Regions from separate parts of the Stenotrophomonas sp. YJH_SMC_80 genome, predicted to be linked through region 4. Evidence: predicted binding sites of a transcription regulator. Region 4 holds the regulator's gene; each other region holds the start of a gene.
What was found. The regulator FliA, encoded in region 4, starts transcription of late flagellar genes. The targets are predictions, from matches to a motif close to TAAAGTTTNNCNNNCNNNGGCCGATAA.
Positions count from the first base shown of each region.

Region 1 (4,121 bases), on a different contig from region 4:
TGGTGGGCGTCTCCGGAGGTGTCGACTCTTCGGTCGCCGCCTGGCGCCTGGTACAGCAGGGCGAAGCCGTGGCCGGCCTGTTCATGCAGAACTGGGCCGACGACGGCAGCGGTGACTGCCGCGCCGAGGACGACCGCCGCGATGCGGTGGCCGTCTGCGGCCTGCTCGGCATCCCGTTCCACTTCCGCGATTTCTCCAGCGAGTACTGGCAGGGCGTGTTCGAGCACTTCCTGGCCGAGTACGCCGCCGGGCGCACCCCGAATCCGGACGTGCTGTGCAACCGCGAAGTGAAGTTCAAGCACTTCCTGGATGCCGCCCGCGAGCTGGGCGCCGAACGCATCGCCACCGGGCACTATGCACGGGTGACCCAGCGCGGCCACCAGTGGCTGCTGCTGCGCGGCGCCGACCGTTCCAAGGACCAGAGCTACTTCCTGCACCAGCTGGGCCAGGAGCAGCTGGCGGCCACCCTGTTCCCGATCGGCGACCTGGAAAAGACCGACCTGCGCCGGATCGCGCGTGACGTCAGCCTGCCGACCCACGCCAAGAAAGACTCCACCGGCATCTGCTTCATCGGCGAGCGTGACTTCCGTGAGTTCCTTGGCCGCTACCTGCCGGCCAGGCCCGGCCAGATCCTCGACCCGGCCGACGGCAGCGTGATCGCCGAACATCCGGGCGTGTTCTATTTCACCCTGGGCCAACGCGAGGGCCTGAACATCGGCGGCGTGCGTGGACGCCCGGCCGCGCCGTGGTACGTGGTCGGCAAGGATGTGGCCAGCAACGTGCTGTACGTGGACCAGGACCGCGACAGCAAGTGGATGCTGTCCGAGCGCCTGCGTTCGGAAACCGCGCACTGGATCGCCGGTTCGCCGCCGGCACGGCGCTTCGAATGCACCGCCCAGACCCGCTACCGCCAGCCCGACGAGCCGTGTACGGTCCAGGTGCTGGACGATGGCAGCGTGCTGGTCACCTTCGCGCGCCCACAGCGCGCCGTTACCCCCGGTCAATCACTGGTGCTGTATGACGGTGACGTGTGCCTGGGTGGCGCGGTGATCGCCGCCACCGATGCGCCGCTGGAACAGCGCCTGCGCACCACCCCTTCCCCTTTTGAGGTAATCGCTGCATGAGTTTCACTGTCGACGACCGCGTCCTGGCCCTGGCCGGCATTGCCCAGGCCCTGCAGCAGGTACGCCGTATCGCCGATACCGGCCATTCCGACGCCGCCGCCGTGCGCACCGCCGTGGACAGCGTGTTCCGTGTCGATGCGTCCTCGCCGCAGGAGGTGTTCGGTGACCGCCATGCACTGAAGTCCGGCCTGCGCCTGCTGCACAACTACTTCCGCAGCCAGGGCCAGGACCCGATCCTGCCCAAGCTGGCCCTGTCGGTGCTGCAGCTGGAGCGTCGCTTCGTTCAGGATGGCGCCACCGTGAACAAGGTCGCCTCGGGCATCGAGCGCGCCCAGCGCCAGGCCACCGAACTGGGCGACAGCGGCCACCCGGACGTGCTGGCCAACCTGGGAGGCCTTTACGCCGACACCATCAGCCACCTCAAGCCGCGGGTCATGGTGCAGGGCAACCCGCACTACCTGGGCCAGGCCGGCGTGGTGGCCGAGATCCGCGCCCTGCTGCTGGCCGCGGTGCGCGCTGCGGTGCTGTGGCGGCAGCTGGGCGGCAGCTACTGGGACTTCCTGTTCAGCCGCAAGGCGATGATCGAGGCCGTGGACCGGCAGCTGGCCTGAGGGTGTGGGGTCAGAGCCCTTTTCCATGGAAAAGGGATCCGACCCCGTTGCTGCCTGCCCCAGGGGTCGGATCCCTTTCCGGCACGGAAAGGGCTCGGCCCCCGAAGCCGCCAAGGCGCCGGAAAACCGGCGCATTCAGAATGCACTTCGAGGCACATCGACGTTAAAGAGAAAGGGGGTACGGCCGATACATCCTCCGTGCACCTCCCGAGAACGTCCATGTACTCACGCATTTTCATCCGTCTGGCCGCCCCCCTGGCTCTGACCCTGCTGCTCCCCTTCGCCATCGGTTTCGAATGGCCGGCCGCCCTGCGCTGGGCGATCCTGACCACGATGACGCTGAGCTGGCTCGGCTTTGCGTGGTGGACCACCCGCGCCCAGGCACACCGTTCCCCGGAACACGCCCGTGTCCTGCGTGAGCAGGACCAGCTGCTGACCGAACTGCGCAATTTCGTCGGCAACGAGATCGAGGGTTCGCGCGGCGAAGTGGAACGCGCCCGTGACCTGATCCGCCAGGCCGTCTCCAGCCTCGGTGGCAGCTTCGATGCGATGAACCGCAAGTCGCGCCAGCAGAGCCAGGCCCTGTCGCGCATCGTCGACCGCGCCGGTGACGAAGGCAATGCCGGCCTCGACGTTGCCCGTTTCGCCCAGCACGCCAGCCATCGCATGGAACAGCTGGTCGAAGCGCTGGAACAGGTGAGCGGCCAGAGCAGCACCACCGTGCAGCACATCGACCAGATGGCGCAGCACCTGGATGGCATCTTCGCGCTGCTGGAAGACGTCAAGTCGATCGCCGACCAGACCAACCTGCTGGCCCTGAACGCTGCCATTGAAGCGGCACGTGCCGGTGAAGCCGGTCGTGGCTTCGCGGTGGTCGCCGACGAAGTGCGCAACCTGTCCGAGCGCTCGACCACCTTCAACGAGCAGATCCGCAAGCTGGCGCATAGCTCCAAGGACGCCATCGCCAAGGTGCGCGAGACGGTTTCGCACATGGCCTCGCGCGACATGGACCGCTCCCGCGAAGCCCGCCAGGAAGCGGCGGCGATGCTCGACAATGTCGCGCAGATCAATGCCTCGCTGGGCGACGGCATGCGCGAAGTGTCCGAGTGCGCCCGTTCGATCGATGGCAGCGTGGCCGAAGCCGTGCGCGCCCTGCAGTTCGAAGACATCGCCACCCAGGCGCTGGGCGGCGTGCACACCCACCTGGACCGCCTGACCGCGATCAACCGCGAAGCGGTGGCCCTGCAGGAACTGCTGCACCGCAATGGCGGCGTGTTCGACGAAGAGATCGCCACCGCCCTGCAGCGCACCGGCAGCCGCCTGCGCGAACTGCGCAGCGAGTGGGAACGCCCGCCGCACAAGCCGGTTGCCCAGCAGAGCATGGGCGCCGGCACCGTCGAGCTGTTCTGACCCTGATGTCCGCTGCCCTCGCCGGCAGCCCGCAAGGCCCCGGTTCGACCGGGGCCTTTGCCTGTAACCCGCCGTTGGATGCATCCTGTACTCGCACCATGACCCTGATCCGCGCCCTGCCCTCTCTCACCGATACCGAGCGCCCGCGCAACGCGAGCGTGCGTGAGCAGCTGCAGCAGCTGGAGGATGTGGCACGCGAGGAGATCCGCGAACTGCAGCAGCTGGCGGACGCGCGCCCGGCCCCGCCGCGGGCGGACGAGGCGCTGCTGGGACTGGCCTGGGACCTGGGGTTGGACGGGGAAGCGCTGAAGTAGATCCACGCCATGCGTGGACGGCTTTCATCCGCCGGTGTGACGCCTGGCCCTCGCCGCAACATCCACGCATGGCGTGGATCTACCGGGGTGGCGAAATCGTTGTGGCATGATCCACCGATCCCGTTCATGGAAGACCGATGGCCATCACCCTGATCGCACTCCTGCTGATCGAGACCGTCCTTCTGATGGCCTGGGTGGCCGGTTATTTCAGCTGGGGCATCACCCTGTTCAACGAACGCATCGCGGCGTCACCGGCCATGCAGGCCCGGCTCTCGCTGGGCAGCCTGGAACGTGACCTGCCGCAGGACAGATGGCTGCAACTGGCCTTCCATGCGCTGCCCGATGGCAGCATGGCGTTCCGCGAGAGCTTCGCGCCGAGCTTCGGCCTGCGCTACTTCCCGGTGATGCGCGGTCGCATCGTACTCAACGCGCGACGGCACGAAGTGCGGGTGATTGGCCTGTGCAGCTGGTTCGTGGCCATCCTGTCGCTGTTGCTGTTGCCGCTGGTGGCGATGCGCCCGGTGGTGGCGCCGATGCTGCTGGTGCTTCCGCTGTTCCTGGCCAGCTATCTGGTCCAGAAGCGGCGCTATGCGGCCATTGTAGAAGCGCTGCGCATGCAGTTGAAGGCGGATTTTCCGAGGTAGATCCACGCCATGCGTGGA
Region 1 is NZ_JCAFVP010000026.1:7,046-11,166, reverse strand. Features, by position in the region: gene mnmA (tRNA 2-thiouridine(34) synthase MnmA) at 1-1,124, shown strand, start outside; gene hflD (high frequency lysogenization protein HflD) at 1,121-1,735, shown strand; gene AC5P99_RS21070 (methyl-accepting chemotaxis protein) at 1,955-3,145, shown strand; gene AC5P99_RS21065 (hypothetical protein) at 3,244-3,459, shown strand; gene AC5P99_RS21060 (hypothetical protein) at 3,597-4,103, shown strand.
Region 1: a site for FliA is predicted at 1,900-1,926, ahead of AC5P99_RS21070 (methyl-accepting chemotaxis protein). Genes of this name have one in related genera too.

Region 2 (4,121 bases), on a different contig from region 4:
CTGCTTGCCGTAGAACGTGCCGGTCAGCAGCAGCGACAGCTTGTCGGTGGCCTGCCAGTCCAGCATCGTGTTGACGGTGTACTTCGGAATCACCGACAGCGGCTGGCCGGTGCGCTTGTTCTCGTTCTCCACCATGTAGGTGAAGTTGTTGCTCCACTTCAGGCGGTTGCCCTGCTCGCCCAGCAGCGGGATCACCAGGTTGCCTTCCAGCCCCTGCACGATCGCCTTCGGCGCGTTCTCCCAGCGGAAGATGCGGCCCCTGGTGTCGGCAGTCAGGCCGATCTGGGTGTAGCCGGCCTGGATCTTGTCCTTGTAGTCGTTATGGAAGTAAGTCAACGAGGCCTGCCAGCCGCTCTGCGGTGCCCACTCGATGCCGAGTTCCTTGTTCAGGCTGGTTTCCGCCTTCAGGTCCGCATTGCCGCGCATGTAGCAGCCGGCGCCCAGGCTCGGCAGTGCATTCGGGCAGCCATTGCCACGGGTGTAATACAGATAGTCCGGATTCGACTGGTACAGGTTCGGCGCCTTGAACGCCCGGGCGATGCCGCCCTTCACCACCCAGTCGCCGTTGATGCGGAACTGCGCGTTGAGGCTGGGGCTGGTGTTGTTGCCGAACTGGCTGTGGTGGTCGAAGCGCAGGCCCGGGGTAACGATCCAGCGCTCACCCAGGTAGATGTTGTCTTCGACGAACACGGCGGTGGTCTGCGCATCGGCCTTGCCCCGCGCACGATCGGCCGACAGCCCCGGGATGCCGCCGCCGCTGCTGCTGGACTGGCTCATCGAGTACGGGTCGGTCAGGCGGCTGTCCAGGTATTCAAAGCCAAGCGTCCAGATGTTCTCGGCACCACCCAGCGTGGTCGGGAAGCTCACTTCGCCGTCCAGCTGGTAGTTGCGCAGTCGCGAGGTCGACCAGTCGCTGCCGTTGAAGCTGCCTTCCGGGCCACCGGCCAGGCCTTCGTTGATGCGTGAGTTGTTCACCGCCTCCACCGCGGCCGTCACCCGCGAGGTCACGTCGCCCCAGCGGCCACGATGGGTGATCGCGCCGGTGTTGCGGTACATGCGGTTGGTCTCCGCTTCGCCCTCGGCCAGTGCCGCCAGGTCAACACCGGTCGATGTACCGGTGGTGCTGACCGCGCGATCACCAGCGTAGATGTTGCCCTGGCGGCTGGTGCCGGCTTCGAACTCCACCACCTGGTTGGCGGTCACGTCCCAACGCAGCAGCGCGTTGACATCGCGGTTCTTGACGCCCTCGCGACCGGCCGGCGGCACCGCGTTGGGGTTGGTAGCGTACTGGCGGTTGAGCTCCAGCGAGTCCGCGTCGGTCTTGTTGAGATTGCCGTACAGGCGGAACGACAGGGTGTCGGTCATCGGCCCACTCAGCTGCAGGCCGACGCGTTCGCTGCCACCTTCGGCGCTGTGTTGGGGCACCAGCCCATACAGATCCACCGCACCGGTCAGGTCGCCGGTCGGGCGCTTGGTGATGATGTTGACCACGCCGCCGGAGGCACCGGAGCCATAGCGTGCCGCCGCCGGGCCGCGCAGCACTTCGATGCGCTCGATCATTTCCGCCGGCACCCAGTTGGTGTCACCGCGGGTATTGCGCTCGCCGCTGCGCCCCATGCGCACGGCATCGCGTGCGCCGATGCGCTTGCCATCGACCAGGATCAGGGTGTTTTCCGGGCCCATGCCACGCAGGTCGATCTGGCGGTTGTTGCCGTACTGGCCCGAGGCGCTGTTGCCGGTCAGGTTGACGCCCGGCATGGTCCGCAACAGCTCGGCGATGTCGTTGGCTGGCGGGCGCCGGGCGATATCCTCGGCGGTGATGGTCGAGGTACCCAGTGCCTGGCGCGCGATCTGCGAGGCGGTGACGTGCACCGTGTCGATGTCGGTGGCGTCGGTTTCGGCCTGGGCGGTCAGGGCGCTGCCCGCCAGCAGGGCGGCGACGGCAAGCGCCAGCGGGCGCGGTGAATGGACAACGGCAGGAGACATGATCAGGACCTTCTGGCAGGGCTGCGGGGCCTCTGGCAAAGGCTTGAGGCAACGACGAGGGGGGGAGGCGGAGCCGTCCTGCAGGCACCTGCAGCCCGCTCCGTGCGCGCATTCTCCCATCAATGCGAGTGATTCTCAAATGCGTTCACTCATTGCCGCAGCGGCGTCGATGTGCTTTGCGCACCGTGCAAGCCTGCACCGCGCGTAAACTGGCCGGCTACCCCGCCATCAACCGTATGCCACCGCGGCCGATACCCATGGTTTGCCGTACGCAGTCAGAGATCGACGTGGAACCACCCCAACTGGACGATGCCAGCCAGCCGCTGGCCGAGGCCTGGCAGCAATGCCTGCTACAGGCCGGCCCTGCCGCCACCGCGCTGCTCAACGCCGCTGCCACCGATGCCCCACCCGCGCTGGCCCAGCGCTTTTACGAAGTGCTGCTGCAGGACGGGCGCGCACGCCGCTTCCTGTCCCACGACCAGGTCAAGCAGCGCCTGCAGCCGGCCATGCAGCGCTGGCTGGTACAGCTGCTGACCACCGACGCCGCTGGCATCGCCACCACGGTCGCCTCGCAGCGGGTGATCGGCGACGTACACGCACGGGTCGGCATCCCGGTCGACCTGGTCACCCGCGGTGCGCGCGTGCTCAAGCACGAGCTGTTCGTGCGCCTGCGCGCCGACGCGCCCGACAGCGCGACCGCGTTCGCCGCCATCGCCTGCCTCAGCGCGATCATGGACATCGCCATGGAAGGCATGACCCTGGCCTACACCCATGCGCGCGAGCGCTCCACCCGTGCCGACGCCGCCTACCGGCTGTTCTCGCTGGTACAGAACGTCGGTACCGAACGCGAGCGCCAGCGCGCATTGCTGCTGGACTGGGAGAACGCCCTGCTCTACGCCCTCGCCGGCCACGTGCAGGCCAGCGACAACGCCAGCCTGGCCACCTCGGAGTTCGGCCTGTGGTTCACCCACAAGGGCATCCCCAGCTTCGGCGAAAGCAGCGAAACGCAGCAGGTGGGCCAGTTGATGGCCCGCATTGACGGCCACCTGCAGCGCGCGAGTGGCGATGCTCCGGCGCAGCGACTGGCGGTGCTGCCGGCCATCCGCGAGGACCTGGCCGCCATCCGCACCCTGATGACGCTGCTGTTCGAGCGCATCGGCGAACTGGATGCCGGCAGCGACGCGCTGACCAACCTGCTCAACCGTCGCTTCCTGCCCACCGTGCTGCGCCGGGAAATCGAGCTGGCCACGCGCAACCGCACACCGTTCTCGCTGCTGCTGCTCGACCTGGATCATTTCAAGGCAATCAACGACGGCCATGGCCACGATGCCGGCGACCGTGCGTTGCAGCACGTGGCCGGCCTGCTCGGCCAGCTCACGCGTGGCAGCGACTACCTGTTCCGCTATGGCGGCGAAGAATTCGTGGTGGTGCTGGTGGCCGCCAGCGAGTCGCAGGCGACCGTGATCGCCGAGAACCTGCGCCGACAGATCGCACAATCACCGGTAGCACTGGCCAATGGCCAGGTGCTGGAGCTGACCGCCAGCATCGGCGTGGCCGGTCACGATGGTCATCCGGACTACGAGCGGTTGATGGCACGTGCCGACGCCGCGATGTACGAGGCCAAGCGCAGCGGCCGCAACCGCGTGGTGGTCGCCAGCGCGGACCTGCAGGAAGCCCCGGGGCGGCGTGCACTGCAGCGATGACGGCAGGACAGGTAGAGTCGACCGCTGGTCGACTATCGCGCGCAGCGCGGGATTTTTCGCCGTCGGAACGAAGAGCAGTCGACTAAAAGTCGACTCTACCGGTTCGCGCGCCAGCCGCTGCTTTCACCGCCCCCACCCGCCATGCTGCCCACCACAGCAGCGCCAGCAACGCGATGCCTGCCCCCAGCAGGCACACGGCAGGCCAGCCATGCCGCACCTGCATCCAGGGCCCCGCCGCCGCGCCTGCACCACTGCCCAGTGCATAGAACAGCATGTACAACGCCACCAGGCGCCCATGCTGTTCTGCCGGTGCACGCAGCAACAATGCCTGGTTCGAGACATGCAGTGCCTGGCCGCCGAGGTCGAGCACGACCACCCCCAGCAGCAGCAAGGACAGCGAATGCGGGAGGCCCAGCAGCGGCCACCACGCGA
Region 2 is NZ_JCAFVP010000003.1:73,833-77,953, reverse strand. Features, by position in the region: gene AC5P99_RS06135 (TonB-dependent siderophore receptor) at 1-1,986, opposite strand, end outside; gene AC5P99_RS06130 (GGDEF domain-containing protein) at 2,274-3,689, shown strand; gene AC5P99_RS06125 (MFS transporter) at 3,772-4,121, opposite strand, start outside.
Region 2: a site for FliA is predicted at 2,215-2,241, ahead of AC5P99_RS06130 (GGDEF domain-containing protein). Genes of this name have one in related genera too.

Region 3 (4,121 bases), on a different contig from region 4:
ACTGCACGATGTGGCCGGGCACAAGCTCACCGCGATGCGCTTGAACCTGCGTGCCCTTGCGGCCGACCCTGTGTTGGCCAGGCGCGAAGGACTGGTGCTGGCCGAGCAGCTGTCCGGCGAGTTGCTGACCGACATCCGCCAGGTGGTGCAATCGATGCGCGATGATCGCGGCCTCGATCTGGCCACCGCATTGCACGCGCTGGCCGCGCCGTTCCCGCGCCCGAAGCTGCAGCTGCAGATCGGCGAGTGCGTGCGCATAGTTGACCCGCTGATGGCCGAGACCGTGCTGCGCCTGGTACAGGAAGCGCTGACCAATGCCGCCCGGCATGGCAACGCAGACACCGTATGGCTGACGATCAACGAGGAGGATTCCCGGTTGCGTATCGACATCCGTGACGACGGCCAGCGCGCCGAACGTATCCGCGAGGGCAACGGCATCGCCGGCATGCGTGAGCGCCTGGCCGCAGTGCGTGGCCAGTTGGAACTGGCCCGCACCGCACAGGGCGGCATGCACCTGACCGCCTGGGTGCCGGCATGAACGGCAGCGCGATCCGTGTTGCCCTGGCCGACGACCAGGCGCTGGTCCGCGCCGGGCTGCGTGCGTTGTTGCAGGGGTTGGGCGTGGACGTGGCGCTGGAGGCCGAGGAGGGCCAGGCGTTGCTGGACGCGCTGTCCACCCAGCGCGTGGATGTTGTGCTCAGTGACATCCGCATGCCCGGGATGGACGGCATCGAGGCAGTGCGCCAGCTGCGCGCGCGCGGCGATGCCACGCCGTGGCTGCTGCTGACGACCTTTGATGAAAGTGACCTGCTGCTGCGCGCCAGCGAGGCCGGCGCACAGGGCTTCCTGCTCAAGGACGCCGCACCCGCAGACCTGCGCGAGGCGATCGAGCGCGTCGCCGCTGGCGAAACCCTGCTGCTGCCGGTCAGCACCGAGCCGGTACGCGCCCGCTACCGCTTCCACGATGAAGCACCGCCCACCGATACCTTCGGGGAACGCGAGGTGGCGATCCTGCGCTTGCTGGCCGGTGGCTACAGCAACAAGGAGATCGCGCGCAGCCTGTTCCTGGCCGAGGGCACGGTGAAGAACTACGTGTCCGCCATACTCGACAAGCTGGGCACCCGCGATCGCACCCGTGCGGTGCTGAAGGCGATTACCCTGCGCATCATCTGAGTGGACCGAGCAAGGAGTGCCAGTGAACCCGATCCTGCATGTGGAAATCCCGGCCAGTGACCTGGACCGTGCCATCACGTTCTACCAGCGGTGGCTGCAGGTCGCGGTGGACGAACCTGTCGTGCTGCACGACTGCCGGATGGCCTACCTGCCGTTCTCCGATGGGGCCGCCGGTGCCAGCATCGCGCTGGTGCACGGCGCGGACTACCGGCCTTCCGAACAGGGGGCGCGCGTCTACATCGGCGTCGATGACCTGGATGCGAGCCTGGGGCGAGCACTGCAAGCGGGCGCCGAGCTGCGCTTCGGACCCGCCGATGCGGGCGACTGGCGCGTGGCCGAGATCCGCGACAGCGAAGGCAACCGCATTGCGCTGCAGGCGCGCGCTGCTCTGTAGAGCCGAGACCACGCTCGGCTGCTGTTGGCCCAGCCGCTCCAGCTCAGCCGAGCATGGGCTCGGCCCTACAAGGTCGCGGCGCGCGAGCGCTGCAGCCAGTCATTGATGGCCGGGTCCAGTCGCGGGTCGTCCGGTAGCTGCATGCCGAAGCGCTGTTGCAGCACGGCACGCACATCACCCACATCATGCAGCGGGCGCTTGTCCGGTGCCTGCCCGGGGCGATACTCGGTGTAGTTGCCGCTGCCGATGGTGCGGCGCCAGTCCGGCCCGGTCAGCGACGCGCGCAGCTGACCGGGGAAACTGGAATCGGGATGGGTGCACACGTACCAGTTGCCAACCACGTTGTCGATCGGCGCCGGCGCCTGCAGGTCGAACCGATACATCGCCCGCCAACCATCGTTGGACTCGGCCGACAGCACGAAATCACCCTCGTCGTGCAGGCGCTGCAGCAGATAGCGTTCGTGCGGCGTGGCCTGCGGCTGCGGATCATGCAGGCGCAGCGGCACGGTCGGGGTCAGGCTGCCGAAACCGGCATCCACCAGCCAATCGTCGCTGTCTACGTTCACGCGCAGCAGCAGGTGGGTGCGCGCGGTCAGTTCGCCGTCCTGGGCGGCCAGCAGTACCCGCGCGCTCAATGGCTGCGCATCGAAGCCCAATGCCTGCAGCAGCGCCAGCAACCCGCCATTGAGTTCGAAGCAGTAACCACCGCGGCGCTCGTCGAGCAGCTTGCGCTGCACGCTGTCCAGGTCGATCGGCACCGCATCGCGCAGCAGGCAGCTGAGGGTCTCGAAGGGCAGCAGTGCGTTGTGGCGCTGCTGCAGCAGGGTCAGGCCGGCCAGGGTCCGCGGTGGCGGTGCATCCAGCTGCAGGCGCTGCAGGTAGCGGGGGACATCGAGCGTCGTCATGGACACACCGGGCGGGGGAGGGATGTCCACTGTGCTCCCCCAACCGGGGTTGAGGTCAAGCGCGGTGGCCGTGTCATGCCTCCGTCGCCTGCACCCGGTACAAAGGCCGCGTCCACCAGCGATGGGGGGCGCAGACGAAGAAAGCGCTAAAGTTGTCCTGAGTCAGGCCGATACAGGTGCGTCTTTCCGCCTGGAGTCTGTCATGTCGGCCGTTGTCCCCCACCTCCGGTCCCTGCGCACGCGCCTTGCTGCGTTGCACTCGGCGTCCCCCGGGCTGCTGCGCTGGCTGCAGCCACATCGGCTCAGCGTGGCCAACAAGCTCAAGGCCACACTGTGGATCTGCGGCCTGGGCCTGGTGGCGATCGCTGCTGTCTACGCCTGGACTGGCCATGCCAACGCACTGGCTGCGCGCAGCCAGGCCAGCTACCAGCGCGGCAGCGATCTGGCTGCCAGCCTGTCCACGCGGGTGGCCGAAGCGCGTCGCCTGCAGACCCAGTATGCACGCAGTTTCGATGATGCCGACCGCGCGCGGCTGTTGGCCACGCAGAAGGCGTTGCAGACCGATCTGCAGGCGCTGCGCGCGATGCCGATGGATGCGGGCCGGCGCAAGGCCCTGCAGGCGCTGACCGAAGCCGCCGACGCGTTCTCGCAGGGTGTGGCCGCCCTGTTCGAACGGGTCGACGAGATGGGCCGTGGTGATGCCGGCCTCGCTGCGCAGCTGCAGCAGGCCGCCGACACCCTGCAGGCGCAGGTGGATGTGCAGCAGCGGCCCGCGCTGGCGCTGTCCCTGCAGAAGATGCGAAGGCAGGAGGCACTGCTGCTGCTCGACGGTGATTCCACCCACGCCGACCGCGCCAGCGAGGAGAAGCTGCCGTTCGACCTCGCGCTGGCGGGCCTGCCTGCGGATGTGCAGGACACCCTGCGCACCGGGATGGAGGCGTATCAGGCCGCACTGCTGGGGTATACCGCTGCCCGCGTCGGCCTGGATGTGGAAGCGCAGTCGCTGCTGGATACCGCCACGGGCGTAGCGCCGGCGCTGGCCGCATTCCAGCAGGCACAGGTGGCGGCGCTGGCCAGGGCGCAGGCACGCCAGCAGGCTGGCGCGCGCACCATGAGCGTGGTGTTCGCACTGACCCTGCTGCTGGTGGCCGGCGTGCTGATCACCAGCCTGGTGCTGGTGCTGCGTGCGGTGCGCCAGCCGATCCAGGACACCCTGCGTTTCGCCAGCGACATCGCCGACGACCGCCTCGACACCACCCTGCGCGTCTACAACGCCAACGATGAAATCGGCCAGCTGGCCCAGCGCCTGGTCGACATGCAGCAGCGCCTGCGCGCGCGCATCGAGACCGAGCGTGCGGTGGCCCGCGGCAACACCCGCGTGCGCCAGGCATTGGACAGCGCACAGGCCGGCTTGATGGTGATTGATGCCGAAGGCCTGGTGGCGTACGCCAATCCGGCGCTGCTGCAGCAGCTTGCACTCCGGCTTGAAGATCTGGTGGGGAGCGATGCGGTACGCCTGCATCCGGCACTGGCCAGCCTGGCTGGCGTGCGCCAGCGCGAGGAGCGCGAGATCGGTCATGCCGGCGTCCGCTACCAGTTGATCGCCAATGCCATCACCGACGAAGGGCATTTCCTCGGCGTGGCAGTGG
Region 3 is NZ_JCAFVP010000012.1:123,971-128,091, forward strand. Features, by position in the region: gene AC5P99_RS17440 (sensor histidine kinase) at 1-538, shown strand, start outside; gene AC5P99_RS17445 (response regulator transcription factor) at 535-1,173, shown strand; gene AC5P99_RS17450 (VOC family protein) at 1,196-1,567, shown strand; gene AC5P99_RS17455 (arylamine N-acetyltransferase family protein) at 1,633-2,472, opposite strand; gene AC5P99_RS17460 (methyl-accepting chemotaxis protein) at 2,675-4,121, shown strand, end outside.
Region 3: a site for FliA is predicted at 2,620-2,646, ahead of AC5P99_RS17460 (methyl-accepting chemotaxis protein). Genes of this name have one in related genera too.

Region 4 (4,121 bases):
ATGTCCAGCCTGACATCGCCGCCAGCGAAACGGCAGCGCTCGAAGCCGTCGCCGAAGCCAGTCCGGCCCCCGTGCTGGCCCCGGCACCGACGCTGACCGTCGTCGCCCAGGACGACGCCGAGATCCGCCAGCTGCGCCAGGAAGTGGCCGGCATGCGCCAGGTGATCGAGCGCGAGATGAACCGCTTCACCGACGAGCGCCTGCGCGGCTGCCCGGTACGCGCCACCGCGCTGGACCTGATGGACGAGTACGGCTTTGATGCCGGCCTGGCCCGCGACGTGGCCATGCAGATTCCGCTGGAGACCGAAGCCCACCGTGGTCGCGGCCTGATGCTGGGGCTGATCTCGCGCAAGCTGCCGATCGCCCCGGTCGACCCGCTGGAAGAAGGCGGCGTGATCGCCCTGGTCGGCCCGACTGGCGCCGGCAAGACCACCACCATCGCCAAGCTGGCCTCGCGCTTCGCCGAGAAACACGCGCCGCGTGACGTCGCCCTGGTGACCACCGACACCACCCGCATCGGCGCCCGCGAGCAGCTGTACGGCTACGGCCGCCAGCTCGGCATCGCGGTGCACGAAGCCAACAGCGGCACCGACCTGGACCAGCTGCTGGAACGCCTGAAGGACTACAAGCTGGTGCTGATCGACACCGCCGGGCTGGGCCCGCGCGACCGCGCGCTGGCCGCGCAGCTGCAGTGGCTGCGCGCCGCCCGCCAGGTACGCACCCTGCTGGTGCTACCGGCCAACACCAGCTTCGGCGACATGGACGAGGTGGTCCGCCGCTTCGGCGCCGCCAACCTGCAGGGCCTGGTGTTGAGCAAGCTGGACGAGACCGGCCGCTTCGGCAACGCCCTGTCAGTGGCCGTGGACCACGCCCTGCCGATCACCTGGGTGACCGATGGCCAGGACGTTCCGGAGGACCTGCACCGGGCCAGTGCGGCCAATCTCGTACTTCGCCTTGAAGATTTGCGCCGCGCGGCCGATATGCCCTGCAACCCGGAGTTGAACCATGCCGTCGCGTGAGTACGCCAAGCTGACCAAGACCTTCCCGCTGTCGGCCACCCGCAGCGAGCCGCTCGGCCCTGTGCGCACCATTGCCGTCACTGGCGGCAAGGGCGGCGTGGGCAAGACGAATGTGTCCGCCAACCTGGCGGTGGCACTGGCCGGCATGGGCAAGCGCACGCTGCTGCTGGACGCCGACCTGGGCCTGGCCAACATCGACGTGATCCTGGGGCTGAACCCGACCTTCACGCTGGCCGACCTGGTCGCCGGCCGCTGCTCGCTGGACGACGTCATCGTCGAAGGCCCGAACGGCGTGCTGGTGGTGCCGGCCGCGTCCGGCCGCCGGCACATGGCCGAGCTGGCCCCGGCCGAGCACGTCGGCCTGGTCAACGTGTTCTCCGAGCTGGAACGCGAACTGGACATCATGGTGGTGGACACCGCCGCCGGCATCACCGACGGCGTGCTGACCTTCTGCCAGGCCGCGCAGGACACCGTGGTGGTGGTCTGTGACGAGCCGGCCTCGATCACCGACGCCTACGCGCTGATCAAGGTGCTGTCGCGCGAACGCGGCGTGGACCGCATCCAGGTAGTGGCCAACATGGTGCGCGACCCCAACGAGGGCCGCGTGCTGTACGAAAAGCTGACCCGCGTCTGCGAGAAGTTCCTCGCCGATGTCTCGCTGAACTACCTGGGCTGCGTGCCGCAGGACGACTGGCTGCGCCTGTCGGTGCAGCGCCAGCAGCCGGTGGTGAAGGCCTACCCGTCCAGCCCGGCCGCGCTGGCGATCACCGAGATCGCGCGTCGCACCGCACGCTGGCAGGCGCCGACCGAACCGCGTGGCGGCGTCGAGTTCTTCCTCGAGCGCATCCTCAAGCAGCGCGGGGTGGCCGCATGAAAGGCGCAGCCCAGTACAGGGAAGTCCAGCGCTCGGCGGCCAACGAGGTCATCGCCCAGCATTCGGACCTGGTGCGGCGCATCGCCCACCACCTGGCCGCGCGGTTGCCGGCCAGCGTTGAAGTGGACGACCTGATCCAGGCCGGCATGATGGGCCTGATCGAAGCGTCGCGCAGCTACGACGCCGACCAGGGCGCCTCGTTCGAGACCTATGCCTCGATCCGCATCCGCGGTTCGATGATCGACGAGATCCGCCGTGGCGACTGGGTGCCGCGCTCGGTGCACCGCCGTGCCCGCGATGCCGCCGCCACCATCCGCCGCCTGGAACAGAGCAGCGGCCGCGCCGCCAGCGCCACCGAGGTGGCCGCCGCGATGGAGATGCCGCTGCCCGAATACCTGCGGTTGATGGAGGACGCCGCACGTGGCCAGGTGCTGAGCCTGGAGTCGCGCATCGAGGACCAGGGCGAGCTGGACACCGTCGCCCAGGGCGGCCCGACCCCGCAGCAGGTGCTGGAGCGTGGTGAATTCGGCCGTGAGCTGGGCAAGGCCATCGGCCACCTGCCCGAGCGCGAACAGCTGGTGCTCTCGCTCTACTACGAGCAGGAACTGAACCTGAAGGAGATCGGCGCGGTGCTCGGCGTGAGCGAGTCGCGGGTCTGCCAGATCCACGGCCAGGCGGTGCTGCGCCTGCGTGGCCGGCTCAAGATTTTCGAGGCGGCGGACGCCGGCCTGGAAGAATGAACATGCCCGAGGCGGCTGCCCCCGGCCGCCCGGAATGAACAACAAAGGAACTCTGCTTTGAACAAGAACATGCGCATCCTGATCGTCGATGACTTCTCGACCATGCGTCGGATCGTCAAGAACCTGCTGGGCGATCTGGGCTTCACCAATACCGCCGAAGCCGAGGACGGGCATGCCGCGCTGTCGCTGCTGCAGAGCCAGCCGTTCGATTTCGTGGTCACCGACTGGAACATGCCGGTGATGACCGGCATCGAGCTGCTGAAGGCGATCCGTGCCGATGCCAAGCTGAAGACACTGCCAGTGCTGATGGTCACCGCCGAAGCCAAGCGCGAACAGATCATCGAAGCCGCCCAGAACGGCGTGAACGGCTACATCATCAAGCCGTTCACTGCGCAGACGCTGGAAGAGAAGCTCGGCAAGATCTTCGAACGCCTGGCGGCCAGCGCCTGATGGATACCACGGTCGACAAGAGCGCCCTCGCCCTGCGCCTGCAGGAAGCCCTGGACGCACTCGAGTCCGGTGACGAGGCCGCCTGGCGGCAGCGCATCGACGGACTGGTCGCGCTGCGTACGCAGCCGATGATGAGCGGCCTCTCGCGGCTGGCCCGCGAGCTGGGGCAGGCACTGGGTGAGCTGCCGACCGTGCCCAGCGAGGCCGGTGAGCTGGACGACGCCTGCGCACGCCTGGACCACGTGGTGGCCATGACCGAACAGGCCACGCACCGCACCCTGGACCTGGCCGAGGAATGCCGCAGCCTGACCGAACAGCTGCGTGCTGAAGGCCTGCAGCCGGGCCAGGACGCGCAGCTCGAGCGCATCCGCCACAACCTGACCGAGATCGCCCTGACCCAGAGCTACCAGGACCTGACCGGGCAGATCATCCGTCGCGTGGTCGGCATCGTCCGCCGCGTGCACGAGGGCTTCGGCGCACTCGGCCTGCCGCCGGAACAGCATCGCACCGACCCGGAACTGGCCGGGCCGGCACTGAAGGGACTGGACCGCCACGCGGTCTCGCAGAACGACGCCGACGACCTGTTGTCGGATTTGGGGCTGTAAGCATGAGCGCGGTATCCGACGACATCACTGCCGATTTCATCATCGAGGCACAGGAAATCCTGGATCGCCTGGGCGAACAGCTGGTGTCGCTGGAGCAGGCACCGCAGGACACCGAGCAGCTCAACGCGGTGTTCCGTGGATACCACACGCTCAAGGGCGGTGCCGGCTTCCTTGGCGTCACCGCGATGGTCGAACTGTGCCACGCCGCTGAAGAGGCCCTGGGCATCGCGCGTGCCGGGCAGGCGGTGCTGCAGGCCCACCACTTCGACGCCGCCCAGCAATCGCTGGACTACCTGCAGTCGATGCTGGACGCCGTGTCCTCCGGCACCGAGCCAGGCTATGCGCCGCCGGACCTGATCGCGCAGTTCGACATGAACGGTGGCACTGCCGCGCCGGTCGCTGCGGCCGCGCCTGCGGCAGCCGGCAGCGACCT
Region 4 is NZ_JCAFVP010000022.1:30,419-34,539, forward strand. Features, by position in the region: gene flhF (flagellar biosynthesis GTPase FlhF) at 1-1,019, shown strand, start outside; gene AC5P99_RS20415 (MinD/ParA family ATP-binding protein) at 1,006-1,893, shown strand; gene AC5P99_RS20420 (RNA polymerase sigma factor FliA) at 1,890-2,633, shown strand; gene cheY (chemotaxis response regulator CheY) at 2,691-3,083, shown strand; gene AC5P99_RS20430 (protein phosphatase CheZ) at 3,083-3,688, shown strand; gene AC5P99_RS20435 (chemotaxis protein CheA) at 3,691-4,121, shown strand, end outside.